One region of the Sphingomonas sp. AP28 genome, then DNA from elsewhere that is predicted to be linked to it. Evidence: riboswitches for the same ligand, from Rfam matches in the RefSeq annotation. Region 1 holds a riboswitch; each other region holds the start of a gene.
The links. A riboswitch is a leader RNA that binds a small molecule or an ion and turns the genes downstream of it on or off. The one in region 1 is predicted to bind cobalamin.
Positions count from the first base shown of each region.

Region 2: another riboswitch for cobalamin. It lies ahead of AC1MH0_RS07335 (TonB-dependent receptor plug domain-containing protein); the one in region 1 lies ahead of AC1MH0_RS03155 (DUF1636 domain-containing protein).
Region 3: another riboswitch for cobalamin. It lies ahead of AC1MH0_RS02260 (HoxN/HupN/NixA family nickel/cobalt transporter); the one in region 1 lies ahead of AC1MH0_RS03155 (DUF1636 domain-containing protein).

Region 1 covers NZ_CM155283.1:712,492-717,033, forward strand. The annotation lists gene cobS (adenosylcobinamide-GDP ribazoletransferase) at 1-49, opposite strand, end outside; gene AC1MH0_RS03145 (histidine phosphatase family protein) at 46-603, opposite strand; gene cobT (nicotinate-nucleotide--dimethylbenzimidazole phosphoribosyltransferase) at 615-1,628, opposite strand; gene AC1MH0_RS03155 (DUF1636 domain-containing protein) at 1,625-2,032, opposite strand; cobalamin riboswitch at 2,205-2,400, opposite strand; gene cobO (cob(I)yrinic acid a,c-diamide adenosyltransferase) at 2,566-3,171, opposite strand; gene AC1MH0_RS03165 (NAD(P)/FAD-dependent oxidoreductase) at 3,226-4,542, shown strand, end outside.
Region 2 covers NZ_CM155283.1:1,618,096-1,622,637, reverse strand. The annotation lists gene AC1MH0_RS07340 (TonB-dependent receptor) at 1-1,178, shown strand, start outside; cobalamin riboswitch at 1,475-1,674, shown strand; gene AC1MH0_RS07335 (TonB-dependent receptor plug domain-containing protein) at 1,791-3,689, shown strand; gene AC1MH0_RS07330 (ABC transporter substrate-binding protein) at 3,785-4,501, shown strand; gene AC1MH0_RS07325 (FecCD family ABC transporter permease) at 4,498-4,542, shown strand, end outside.
Region 3 covers NZ_CM155283.1:541,513-546,054, reverse strand. The annotation lists gene cobW (cobalamin biosynthesis protein CobW) at 1-430, opposite strand, end outside; cobalamin riboswitch at 530-742, opposite strand; gene AC1MH0_RS02260 (HoxN/HupN/NixA family nickel/cobalt transporter) at 969-2,018, opposite strand; cobalamin riboswitch at 2,200-2,414, opposite strand; gene AC1MH0_RS02255 (S9 family peptidase) at 2,476-4,542, opposite strand, start outside.

The DNA of each region.
Region 1 (4,542 bases):
GCATCGGCAGGCGCGTCAGGAAGGCGAACGCGACGATCAGGCGCTTCACGTCGCCAGCCCGACGATCTGCGCCGTCCGGTCCGGCCCTGGCCAGATGCGCAGCGATACGAGCGCGGCATAGGGCAGGTCGAACGCCCATGTCTGGCGCCGGTCGAACCCGCACAGGTCCGAGAGCGCCGCCCGGATCGCGCCGCCATGCGTCACGACCAGCGTCGGCACCGGCGGAAGTGCCGCGAGGGCATCGCCGACCCGGTCCAGCAACGACGACCATCGCTCACCATCCGGCGGCGGGGCGGCGTCCGGATCGTCGTGGAACCGCGTAAAGGCAGCGGGATCGATATCGGCGGGCCGCAACCCGTCCCACGCCCCGAAGTCGAGTTCACTCCATCGTCGATCGACCGTGCCGACGATGCCTCGCGCACGGCCGATGGCCATCGCACAGTCGCGCGTACGCGTCAGGTCGGACGAGATGATCGCGGCAACCTCCAGTCCCCCGGCTCGAGCGACGCACGCCGCAACGCCAGCCTCCGTCACCGGATCGTCCGTTCGCCCCAGCAACAGGCCTTCGCGGACGGGAGCGCCATGCCGCATCAGGTACAGCATGTGCGAGCCGGTCACGCGACCGAGACCCCCGCCTCGGCAAAGGTCGCCATTTCGTCGTGCGCCGCCAGCGCCGCGCGAACGAGCAACGTCGCGGTGGCCGCACCGCTTCCCTCGCCGAGCCGCATGCCTAGCGACAGCAGGGGATCAAGGTCCAATGCCCGCAACAGGCGCGCATGACCGGGCTCGGCCGACACGTGGCCGGCAAGACAATGCGCGAGGATATTTGGGCACGCAGCGGCGATCGGCGCGACCGCGGCACAGCATATGAAGCCATCGAGCATGACGGGTATGCCAGCGAGACGCGCCGCGAGGACCGCGCCTGCGATCGCCGCAAGTTCACGACCGCCAAGCCTGCGTAGCGTCTCGAACGGGGTGGTCAGTGCGTCCCAGTGCAGCGCCAGCCCGGCCTCCACGGTCGCGATCTTGCGGGCCATGCCGTCGTCGTCGACTCCGGTACCGGGCCCGACCCAGTCGCGTGCCGAGCCATCGAAGCTGGCGAGGCACAGCGCGGCGGCCGAGGTCGAGTTGCCGATCCCCATCTCGCCGAGCACGATCAGATCGGGCGCGTCCGCAACGACGGCGGCGCCCGCGTTGATCGCCGCGAGGCATTCCTCTTCCGACATCGCAGGCGCGACGGTGAAATCGGTCGTCGGCCGGTCGAGATCGAGCGGGACGACTCTGAGATCGAGCCCCGCCGCGCGCGACAGCGCATTGATCGCCGCACCGCCATGTTGGAAATTGGCCACCATCTGCGCGGTGACGGAGGCCGGAAACGCACTGACACCGCGATCGACGATGCCGTGATTACCCGCGAAGACCACCACCCGGCCGCGATCGAGCCGCGGGCGTTCATGGCCCTGCCAGCCGGCCATGAAGACGGCAATCTCTTCCAACCGCCCGAGCGAACCCGGCGGCTTGGTCAGTTGCCCCTGCCGCGTCACCGCCGCCGATCGAGCGGCTTCGTCGGGCTCCGGCAACGCGCTCAAGGACGATAGAAATGCCCCGGTCGTCGGAAAAAAGGTCATTCCACCACGAACCCGGCGGGCGGCGTGCGGGTGATGAAATGCCCCTTCACCCCCTGCGGCCATTGCTTGAACGGCACCTGCCCGAACGCACTCTCGCCATAGAGCCGCGCGTAATCGAGGATCGCGCGCGCGGCGTCTTCGGTGGGCTCGAACCGGCCGAGCACATAGCCGACCTTGGCAGGTGCGCGCAGATGGATGGTGCAGAAATCCTGGCACGCGAACAGGCACGGCATTTCCTGCACGGCTACGTCGGCATAGGCGGGATCGCTCGCCTGCACCGCCTTCAGCGCACTGACCAGCCGCGCGCCGCCACGCTGGCCCTGCTCGTCATCGCGCGAGTCCGCGGAATGGCGACACGTATTGCACGCGACCACCGCGACGCCGTCCTCGACCGGCTTCAGCATGTCCGTACCCGGACGATCTTAGAATGACGTGAAATTGGCATAGGAACCCCTTGGGACAGTCGGTCCCGCACCGCGCAAAGGGCGAGAGGCGCACGCCTCCTGCCTTCGCGCGACGCGAAGCGATGTCGTCGCTCGGGGTGTTACCCGTCCGTTCGGCGCACCCTGGCCAAACGAAAGACGACCGCGACGGGCAGGTCTCCTGGCTCGCGGGTCAACGCCGGCCGCGCCGCCTTCTCGGGACCATCCCAATGGCATGAGGCACGATGGCTCGCCGCGTACAGTTGCAGGGGCAGCCGGGTGTTTCCCGTTCCCATTTTCATTTCCATAAGCGTTGCCGCCTCGGGAAAACCTGTCGCAGGTCGAGCGTTACGCGGGCGGATGAAGAGGCGCAAGACAACACCCGATGATTGAAGGCACCCGTCCCAATCACTCCGTCACCTCGGACTAGTTCCGGGGTCCACCCGTCCGCATACCTACCACCGCCGAGCTTGCGGAACCGTGGATGCCGGAACGCGCCCGGCATGACGTTGGGCTCAGAACTCCACGCCCGCCTGAGCCTTCACTCCGGACCGAAACGGATGCTTCACTTGCGTCATCTCCGTCACCAGGTCCGCCACCTCGATCAGCGCATCCGGCGCGTTCCGCCCGGTCACCACGACATGGGTCATCTCAGGCTTGGCCGCCAGCACCGCCAGCACCTCGTCGACCGGCAGATAGTCATACCGCAGCACGATATTCAGCTCGTCCGCGACCACCATCGCATAGGACGGGTCGGCAACCATCCGTTTCACCTCGTCCCACGCCTCGCGCGCCACAGCGATATCGCGCGCGCGATCCTGCGTGTCCCAGGTGAACCCCTCTCCCATCGGCTTGAACTCGCACAGATCCGGAAACGCGTCGAAGATCGCCTTCTCGCCGGTCGCCATCGCGCCTTTCACGAACTGCACGACGCCAACCTTGCGCCCATGCCCGATCATTCGCACCGCCATGCCGAACGCGGCGGTCGACTTGCCCTTGCCCTTGCCGGTGTGAACGATGATCAGCCCCTTCTCGATCGTCTTGCTCGCGACGATCCGGTCCTGGACCTCTTTCCGCTTGGCGCTCTTGGCATTCTGCTCGTCGTCGGTCCGCATGATCATCTCCTCTCCTGCCCCCGATGGCGGATCGCGCCGCGCGGCGCTAGAGCGTGCGGCATGCTCCGCATCACCGACCTCAAGCTGCCGCTCAACCACGCCGACGAAGCGCTCCCTGCCGCGATCCGCGACCGCCTGCGCGTCACTCCGCGCGACCTGATCCGCTACACCGTGGCGCGGCGCGCACACGACGCCCGCGACAAGATGGACATCCAGCTCGTCTATTCGGTCGACGTCACGCTCAAGAACGAGGACACCGTCCTCACGCGCTTCAGGAAGGATCGCCACGTCCAGCGCACGCCCGACACCGGCTATCGCTTCGTCACCAAGTCAGGCCCGAACTACACCGGCCCCCGCCCGGTAGTCGTCGGCGCAGGCCCCTGCGGGCTTTTCGCGGGCCTGATTCTCGCGCAGATGGGGTTCCGCCCGATCATCCTCGACCGCGGCAAGGTCGTTCGCGAGCGTACCAAGGACACCTGGGGCCTCTGGCGCAGGAGCGTCCTCAACCCCGAATCCAACGTCCAGTTCGGCGAGGGCGGTGCCGGGACCTTCTCCGACGGCAAGCTCTGGAGCCAGATCAAGGACCCGCGCCATCTAGGCCGGAAGGTCCTGACCGAGTTCGTCAAGGCCGGCGCGCCCCCGGAAATCCTCACCGAAGCGCACCCGCATATCGGCACCTTCCGCCTCGTCACGATGGTCGAGAGCATGCGCGAGACGATCGAGGCACTCGGTGGCGAATACCGTTTCTCGACCCGCGTCGACGGTCTCGACATCGTCAAGGAAGCCGGTACCCGCCAACTCCGCGGCCTGCATCTCAGCACCGGCGACTATCTCGAGGCCAACCACGTCGTGTTCGCCGTCGGCCACAGCGCGCGCGACACGTTCGAGATGCTCCATGCCAGGGGCGTCCATGTCGAGGCCAAGCCTTTCTCGATCGGCGTCCGCATCGAGCATCCACAGTCGTGGATCGACGAAGCACGCTTCGGGCCATGCGCCGGCCACCCGGATCTCGGCGCGGCGGCCTACAGCCTGTCGCACCACTGCAAAAACGGCCGCACGGTCTACAGCTTCTGCATGTGCCCGGGCGGTACCGTCGTCGCCGCGACCTCCGAAGAGGGCCGCGTCGCCACCAACGGCATGAGCCAATATTCGCGCAACGAACGCAACGCGAACTCGGGGATCGTCATCGGCATCGACCCGGAGCGCGACTATCCCGGCCACCCGCTCGCCGGGATCGAACTCCAGCGCCACTGGGAATCGCGCGCCTATGTCGCCGGCGGTTCGAACTACAAGGCGCCCGCGCAACGCATCGGCGACCTGCTCGCAGGCCGCGCGTCGACTGCGCTCGGGTCGGTGATCCCATCGTACAAGCCGGGC
Region 2 (4,542 bases), 910 kb from region 1:
CGTTCGCGAGCAGCTTCAACAGTATCAATGCCGCGCGGTCGACCGCGATCCAATCGCTGAACCAGTATAATACGCCGGCTACCGGGCTCGGCGGACGGATCGAGATCGCTCCGCCGCTGGGCGAGAGCATCACGCTGCGTCTGGGCGCGGATGTTCGCGATGTCAGCGGGAAGACTCAGGAGCTGTATACGTTCGTCAACGCGGCGCCGACGCGGCGGCGCGAGGCTGGCGGGAGTACGACGACGACCGGCGTGTTCGCCGATGGGAGCCTCGTCGCGGGCGACTTCACTTTCAGTCTTGGCGGACGGGTCGACTGGTGGTCGATCGATGGCGGCTATCTGTCAGAGCGGCCGCTGGCGGGCGGCGCAGCGCTGACCAACCTGCGCTATGCGGATCGCGATGGCAGCGAGACGACCGGCCGGGCGGGCGTGGCGTATCAGCCGGTCGAGGCGATCACGTTGCGCGCGGCCGGGTATCGCGGGTGGCGATTGCCGACGCTCAATGAACTGTATCGACCATTCCGCGTCGGCAACGATGCGACCGCGGCGAATGCGCTGCTGTCGCCGGAGCGGCTGACGGGGGTCGAGGGCGGGGTAACGCTGACGCCTGCGCCGGGCGTGAGCATTGCCGCGACGTATTTCTACAACCGGCTCAAGGACGCCATCGCCAACGTCACGACGACCAATCCGCCGCAGGTGTTGCCGGGTGTCGCCACCTACCGCGTCCGTCAGAACCTCGACGCGATCCGCGCGCATGGGTTCGAGCTGGATGCGTCGTATCGACCGGGGCCGTTTGGCGTGCAGGCATCTTGGTCGCACACGAACTCGAAGGTCGAGGGTTCGGGGATCACCGCCGCGCTGGACGGCTTGCGACCGGCGCAGACGCCGCGTGACCAGGTGTCGGGGACGGTCGACTGGCGGCGCGATGCGGCGGCGGTGTCGCTGACCGTGCGGCATATCGGGCGGCAGTATGACGACGACCAGAACACGCGGGTGCTCGATCCGGCGACCACGCTGGATGCGTATGCCGCGCTCCCGATCATGCGCTCGCTGATGGCCGAGGTGCGCGGGGAAAATTTGTTCAACGAGCGCGTTGAGGCAGGAATCAGCGGCGCGAACGTCGTCGAGCGCGCTACGCCGCGGACGATCTGGGTCGGGTTGCGCTATGGGCTTCGGTAAGAGTCAATCCGCCCGCAGCCAGGGCAAGAAAGACAGCATGTTTCCCCGCGAAGGCGGGGACCCAGTCTGGGCTCCCGCCTTCGCGGGAGAACAAGGTTGAGGAGCGTGCCGTTTGGTACGAGTCACCACCCCGGCGAAGGCCGGGGCCCAATTGGAAAGGTGGCAATAACGAGCCACCGCGCTCCGTTATCGACGTCTCCCAATTGGGCCCCGGCCTTCGCCGGGGTGGTGCGATGGACCGTGAGCCTGCTGGCCCATCAGCAGGCTCCGCGTTGACCCGTGATTGGGGCGCGACTAATGCCACCACCGTGAAGGGTTCCCGGCGACGGGATCAAAGGGAAGTCGGTGCGCGGATATGTCCGCAAGACCGGCGCTGTACCCGCAACTGTGACCGGATAGCGGCCACCCCGATGATGCCACTGGGTTTCGACCTGGGAAGGCGGAGTGGGCGCGGCGACCCGGAAGCCAGGAGACCTGCCTCTCACGGTCGATCCACTGCGCGGGCGGGTGTCCGGCGCGGACGAGTGCTCCGGTCATGCCGGGTTTCCTCGAGCGAGAGACGTCTGGCCGCCCGGCGAATGGTCGCTGGCGGTTCCGTTTAGGACGCAGCCGATGACGAAATTCTTCCTTCTCCTGAGCGCCGCGGCGATCGCATCGCCCGCCTATGCGCAGGACATTCCCGACCCCGACGCTCCCGAAGTCGTCGTCACCGCAACCCGCGCCGCACAACCGCTGAGCGAGATCGGCCAGGCCGTGACCGTGATCGACCGCGCCGAGATCGAGCGCCGGCAGACGGTCGTCGTGTCCGACCTGCTCGCGACCACGCCGGGCGTCACCGTCACGCGCAACGGCACGGTCGGCGCGCTGACCAGCGTCCGCATCCGTGGCGCCGAGGCGGACCAGACGCTCGTCGTGATCGACGGCGTGCGCGTCAACGATCCGTCGTCGACCGGCGGCGGCTTCAACTTCGGCAACCTCCTGTCGAGCTCGGTCGAGCGGATCGAAATATTGCGCGGCCCGAACTCGGTGCCTTGGGGTAGCCAGGCGATCGGCGGCGTCGTCAACATCATCACCGCCGCGCCGACCGAAGGCGTGCAGGCGCGCGCCAACGCCGAATATGGCTATGCCGACAGCGTGTTCGCGAGCGCGGGCGTGTCGGGCAAGTCGGGTCCGGTATCCGGATCGCTGACCGGCGGCTATCTGCGCACCGACGGCATTTCGTCGGCGGCCAGCGGCACCGAGCGCGACGGCTACCGCCAATATGGCGCGACCGGGCGGGTCGGCGTCGAGTTCGCGCCGGGCATCGGCCTCGACCTGCGCGGCTATTTCGCCGACAGTCGCGTCGCGATCGATGGCTTCCCGGCCCCTGACTATGTACTCGCCGACACTGCCGAATATTCGAAGACTCGCGAGGCGTACGGCTATGCCGGGTTGCATGCCAACTTCGCCGATGGTCGGTTCAACAACCGCGTCGCGTTCACGATCGCTGACATCAACCGCGACAATTACGACCCGAGCTTCGGCAGCGATCCGTCGTTCATCGGTCGCGGCCGCAGCGAGCGTTATGAATACCAAGGCGACTTCCGCCCGCTCGACCAGGTCCGAATCGTCGCAGGCGTGGAGCGCGAGAACAGCCGCTTCAACGACGGCTTCACGTTCGCGGACACCGGCATCACTAGCGTGTACGGCCAGCTGATCGTCAAGCCGCTCGATATCCTCACGATCACCGGCGGCGTCCGCAACGACGATCACGACGATTTCGGCAGCCACACGACGTTCGGGGCGAACGCAGCGCTCGCACTACGCACCGGCACCACCGTCCGCGCGAGCTACGGGGAAGGCTTCAAGGCGCCGACCTTGTACCAGCTCTTCTCCGACTACGGGAATCGCGACCTCGATCCGGAGACCGCACGCAATTTCGACGTCGGTGTCGAGCAAGCCTTCCTCGACAACCGCGCCCGCGTCGGGGTGACCTATTTCAATCGTCGCACGCGCAACCAGATCGACTTCCGCGATTGCAGCCCGGCCGAATTGACGACACCCGGTTCGATCTGCGCCAATCGCCCGTTCGGCGTCTACGACAACGTCGCGCGCGCCGAAGCGGACGGCGTCGAGTTTACGCTCGCGCTGCGTCCGGTCGACGCGCTGACGCTGACCGCCAACTACAGCTATATCGACATCGAGAACCGCTCGATCGGGGACAATTTCGGCAATGTTCTCGCACGCCGCCCCAAGCAGACCGCAAGCGTCGATGCCGATTACCGGTTCGCATTCGGGCTGTCGGTCGGCGGCACCGTGACGATGGTCGGCGACAGCTTCGACGACGCCGCCAACACCACGCGCCTCGACGGCTATGCGCTGGCTGGCGTGCGGGCGGAACTGCCGATCGGCGAGCGGTTCGCGGTCTATGGCCGCGTCGATAACCTGACCGACTCGCGGTACGAGACGATCGCAGGCTACGGCAATTACGGCCGCGCGGCCTATGGCGGCGTGCGGTTGCGCCTGAAGTGAGGCGCGGGGCGATCCTCCTCGCGCTCCTGCTGGGGGGCTGCGCAAAACCCCCCGGCGCGGGAGTAGGTGGGGGGATCGTCTCGACCAATCCGTGCGTGGATTCGGTACTGGTCCGCATCCTGCCGCCCGCACGGATCGCCGCGATCAGCCATTATTCGAAGGATCCCTCCGCGACCTCGATCCCGATCGCCGTCGCGCGCCGGTTTCGGGGGATCGCCGGGACCGCGGAGGAGGTGATCGCGCTCCACCCAGATCTGGTCATCGCCAGCACCTACACGCCGCCCGCGACTCAGGCGGCGTACGCGCGCGCCGGTCTGAAGACGCTGCTGGTCGGCATCCCCGACTCGATCGCGGAGAGCCAGGCGCAGGTCACGCAGATCGCCGACGCCGCCGGCGCACCGATGGGCGGCGCGCGGATCAATGCCGAGATCGACCGCGCGGTGGCGCGCTGGAGCCGCAAGGATGGGCCAAAGGATGACATGCCGTCGAGCGCGTTGCTCTATATCAGCGGCGATCTCGCGACCGGGGGGAGCACGTTGCTGAACGACATGATGACGCGCGTCGGCTTCCGCAACGCCGCTGCGACCTATGGCCTGACGCACACCGGCACGCTGTCCGCCGAGACGATCGTGACGCAGCCACCTGCCGTCGTGATCGCTTCCGAGCGCGAAAGCCGCGGTACCGCGCTGCGCCACCGCCTGCTGCCGCGCACACCGCAAGCCGTCTTCCCGCGCGCCCTGATCAATTGCGGCGGCCCGACGATCCCGCCCGCGCTCGAACGCCTCGCCGCGATCCGGGCGAGCGTGTCGTGACCCGCAGGCTCAAGCTCGTCGCGCTGGTCCTGCTGGTGATC
Region 3 (4,542 bases), 170 kb from region 1:
CGACGGCTTCCGCATCGGCGAGCGCGATGACGCCATCGACGGTGATGCGCGAACGGATCGCGGGCCAGTCGAACGCCTTCAGCAGCGGCTTGGGCAATGCGAGCCCGGACGTCTCGATCAGGATGTGATCGGGGCGCGGATCGAGCGCGAGCAGCGTCTCGACGGTCGGGATGAAGTCGTCTGCCACGGTGCAGCAGATGCAGCCGTTCGCCAGCTCGATCACGTTTTCCGCCGGGCAATCGGGGATCGCACAGCCCTTGAGGATATCGCCATCGATGCCGAGCGTGCCGAACTCGTTGACGACGACGGCGAGACGGCGGCCGTTCGCGTTGCGGATCAGGTGGCTGATGAGCGTGGTCTTGCCGGCTCCGAGAAAGCCGGTGACGATCGTGACGGGGACCTTTGCCAAATTGGGCGAACGATCGGACATTATATTCTCCTGCGAGCACACGCACGCACGACCATAGGGCCGCACGCGTTCGTCGCTCAGACGGAGTACCGTGCCGCGACCATCCCCTGGATCGTAGCAAGAGCGACCGTTGCGCTGGCAGGTCTCCTGGCTCGCGGGTCGAGGCTCGACGTACGCCTTCCCAGGATTTCACCCAGTGGCTGCCCTTCTCGTGAAGGGCGTGTGCGTCTCGCTCACCGCTTACAGTTGCAGGGACAGCCGCGGCATTGGGAGGAACTCCCGCACCGCATTCCCATTCAAGCCCCGAAGGGCACCGGCGCGATCTGTGAGGTTCGGTGAAACCGAGCCTTGGGGGTGGGTTAGAGGATTTCCGAGGGCGTGCCAATTCGCATATCGCTAGTTTCGAATCCTCCCCCGCCAGGGGGAGGTGGCTGGCGCTTGCCAGACGGAGGGGGAGGACAAGAGCAAACGTGATCGCCGCCCTCCCCCTCCGTCGCTTCGCGCCACCTCCCCCTGGCGGGGGAGGATCGAGCGCGCGTCCAACTCGGTGATGGCGGCGCTATCCGTGCACGACTTCGATCTCGTCGAAGCGTTTCCAGCGGTAGATCGCGAAGCTCAGCACCCAGCAGAGTACGAACAGGCCGATGATCGCGAAGCCGAGGCCGTTGAAGTTCTCGCCGAGCGCCGTGGCGACGTCCCATATCCCGCCGGTGAAGCCGAGCTTCGATCCAAGCAGCGCCAGCGTTTCGATCCCGCCGATCGCGATCGCGACGATGGCGGAGATCAAGGTGATCGTGATGTTGTAGTAGAGCTTGCGGATCGGCTTCACGAACGCCCATTCATAGGCGCCGAGCATGACGACGCCGTCGGCGGTATCGACCAGCGCCATGCCGGTCGCGAACAGTACGGGGAGGACGAGGACGACACCGATCGAGAGACCGTCGGCGGCTTGGCTTGCCGAGAGGCCAAGGATCGCGACCTCCGTTGCCGTGTCGAAACCGAGTCCGAACAGGAAGCCGAGCGGCGCCATGTGCCAGCTCCGCGTGACCAGCCTGAACATCGGGCGGAACAGCCGGGCGAGCAAACCGCGGTTGCCGAGGAGGAGGTCGAGGTCCTCCTCAACATAGGTGCCGCCGCCGCGGACATGGCCGAAGGTGCGCCAGACCGACCGGAGTATGATGAGGTTCATCGCCGCGATCGTGAACAGGAACACCGCGGAGATCACGGTGGCGACCACCCCGCCGACTTGCTTGAACGCCTCGAACTGCGACAGCGCGTTCGCGGTCAGTGCGATCGCGACGGCGGCGATGAGCACGATCCCCGAATGGCCGATCGCGAACCAGAAGCCGACCGCAACCGGGCGCTGTCCGTCCTGCATCAGCTTGCGCGTCACGTTGTCGATCGCGGCGATGTGGTCGGCGTCGACCGCGTGACGCAGACCGAGCCCCCAGGCCAGCAAGGCTGTGCCCAGCATTAGCGGTTGGGCGTGGAACAGCGAGAACGCCCAGCACCATGCGGCGATGTTGGCCGCGACCAAGCCTGCGAACATCCAGCCGATGCGCTTTCGGGTCGAAACCCGCGTCGGTCTTTCAAGTGTCAAAGTCGTCATGCACAAACCCCGAGCGTCCGACGAGGACCGGGGCCTGCCGCGAACGGCCGGGTCACGCGACGACCGGACGCCATGAGCGGCCGACGCACGACACCGATGCGGCCCCCGCCACATGGTCGTCGCTCAGCCAGTGTCACGCAGGCGGCGTTCACCGTGCCTCGGCCACCCCCTGGACCGGGACAAGAGCGACCAGACGCCGGCAGGTCTCCTGGCTCGCGGGTCGCTGCTCGATGCACGCCTTCCCAGGTTTTCACCCAGTGGCTGCCCTCGCGAAAAGGGCTCGTGCGTCTCGCTCGCCGCTTACAGTTGCAGGGACAGCCGCGGCATGGGACGGCGAACCGTCCGCACCGCATTCCCAATCAAGCCCTTCCGGGCACCGACGCGATCATGGGAGACGGCTGGAAGCCGCGTCCCGCGTGTTCGGTACCCTGCTTTGGGTCGCGTGCCAACGGTCGCGCTATTTCGCGAGGCCGAGCTGTTGCAGCATGAACGCCTGCCACTCCGAATTCTGGCGATAGCGCTCGAACCGGCCGGACTTGCCGCCATGGCCTGCCTCCATGTTGACGCGGAACAGCAGCGGGTTCGTGTCGGTCTTGAGTTCGCGGAGCTTGGCGACCCACTTGGTGGGCTCGTAATATTGTACTTGGCTGTCCCACAGCCCGGTGCCGACATAGAGCGCCGGATAGGCCTTCGCCTTGACGTTGTCGTACGGGGAATAGCTCAGCATGTAGTCGTACGACGCCTTTTGCGCGGGGTTGCCCCACTCGTCATATTCGAACGTCGTCAGCGGGATCGACGCGTCGAGCATCGTCGTGACGACATCGACGAACGGCACCTGCGCGATGATCAGCTTGTAGTCCGCCGGTGCCATGTTCGCGACGCCGCCCATCAGCAGCCCGCCGGCGCTGCCGCCCATCGCCGCCACGCGGTCCTTCGCCGCGTATTTCTGCGCGACGAGATAGCGGGTGACGTCGATGAAGTCGGTGAAGCTGTTCTTCTTGTTCAGCAGATGGCCGTCGTCATACCAGCCGCGCCCCATCTCCTGCCCGCCGCGGATATGTGCGATCGCATACACCACGCCGCGATCGAGCAGGCCGATCCGGCCGGGATCGACTGCCGGGTCGCTTGAAATTCCGTAGCTGCCATAGGCGTATTGGAAGAGCGGTGCGGTGCTGTCGCGCTTGGTGCCCTTGGCGTAGACCAGCGAGACGGGAATGCGCGTGCCGTCACGTGCGGGTGCCCATACGCGTTCGGTGACGTATTTCGCGGTGTCGTAGCCCGGCACCGGGGCGACCTTCAGCACGCGACGCTCGCCGGTCTTCGTGTTGACCTCGTAGGTCGTCGTCGGCGTCACGAGCGACCCATAGGTGTAGCGGACCCACGGCGTCGCGGTCTCCTCGTTGACGTCGAGCGACATGCGATAGGCGGGTTCGTCCGCGGTGACCGCGGTCGACTTGCCCGCATCGCTGAGGACGCGGATCATGCGGTTGCCGCCCTCGCGCTGGTCGATCGCGACGAACCCGTCGAACGGCTTGAAGCCCTCGATGAAGACGGTGTCGCTGGCGGGCGTGAGGTCGCGCCATGCGGCCGTGCCCTTGGCCAGATCGGCGTCGGCGACGGTCACCAGCTTGTAGTTTTTTGCGGCCTTGTTGGTGCGGATGATCCAGCGGTTGCCGATGTGATCCGCGCTGTAGCGGAACTCTCTCGCGCGCGGTGCGACGATCGTGAAACTGGTCGGGGCCGCAGCCGGCGCGCAGCGTTGCTCGTCGCTGACCGTGCTGCTCACGCCGATGCAGACGAACTTGTCGTCGGCGGTGCGCGAGACGCCCATCGAATAGGTGTCGTCCTTCTCCTCGTACAGCAGCCGATCGCTGGCGACGGGCGTGCCGAGGACGTGCGCCTTCACGCGGTAGCCCCGGAGCGTGACCGGGTCCTTCTCGACATAGAGGATGGTCTTGTTGTCGTCTGCCCAGACGACGTTCGGCTCGATGTTCGAGAGCGTGTCGGCGACCGGCGCGCCGGTCGCGAGGTCCTTCACCTTGAGGACATATTGGCGACGGCCAACGGTATCCTCTGCCCAGGCGACGCGGCGGTTGTCGGGGCTCACTGCCCAATCGCTCAGCGCGAAGAAGCTGTGACCCTTCGCCATCGCCGGCTCGTCGAACAGCGTTTCGGCGGGTGCGGTACGGCTCCCTTTGCGGCGCTCCAGAATCGGATAGTTCGCGCCGGTCTGGAACCGCGAGCCGTAATAATAGCCGTTCTTCGCATACGGCACCGAGCTGTCGTCCTGCTTGATATGCGAGACGGTCTCTTCGTAGAGCTTGGCCTGGAGCGGCTTCAGCGAGGCGAGTTGCGCATCGGCGTACGCATTCTCCGCAGCGAGATAGGCGAGCATCTCGGGGTTTTTCCGCGTGTCGTCGCGCAGCCAGTAATAATCATCCTCGCGCGCGCCGTTGGGCGACGTCACCTGGAACGGCTTCTTGGCGACGCGCGGCGGCTGGACCTGCGCCACCGCCGCCGTCGA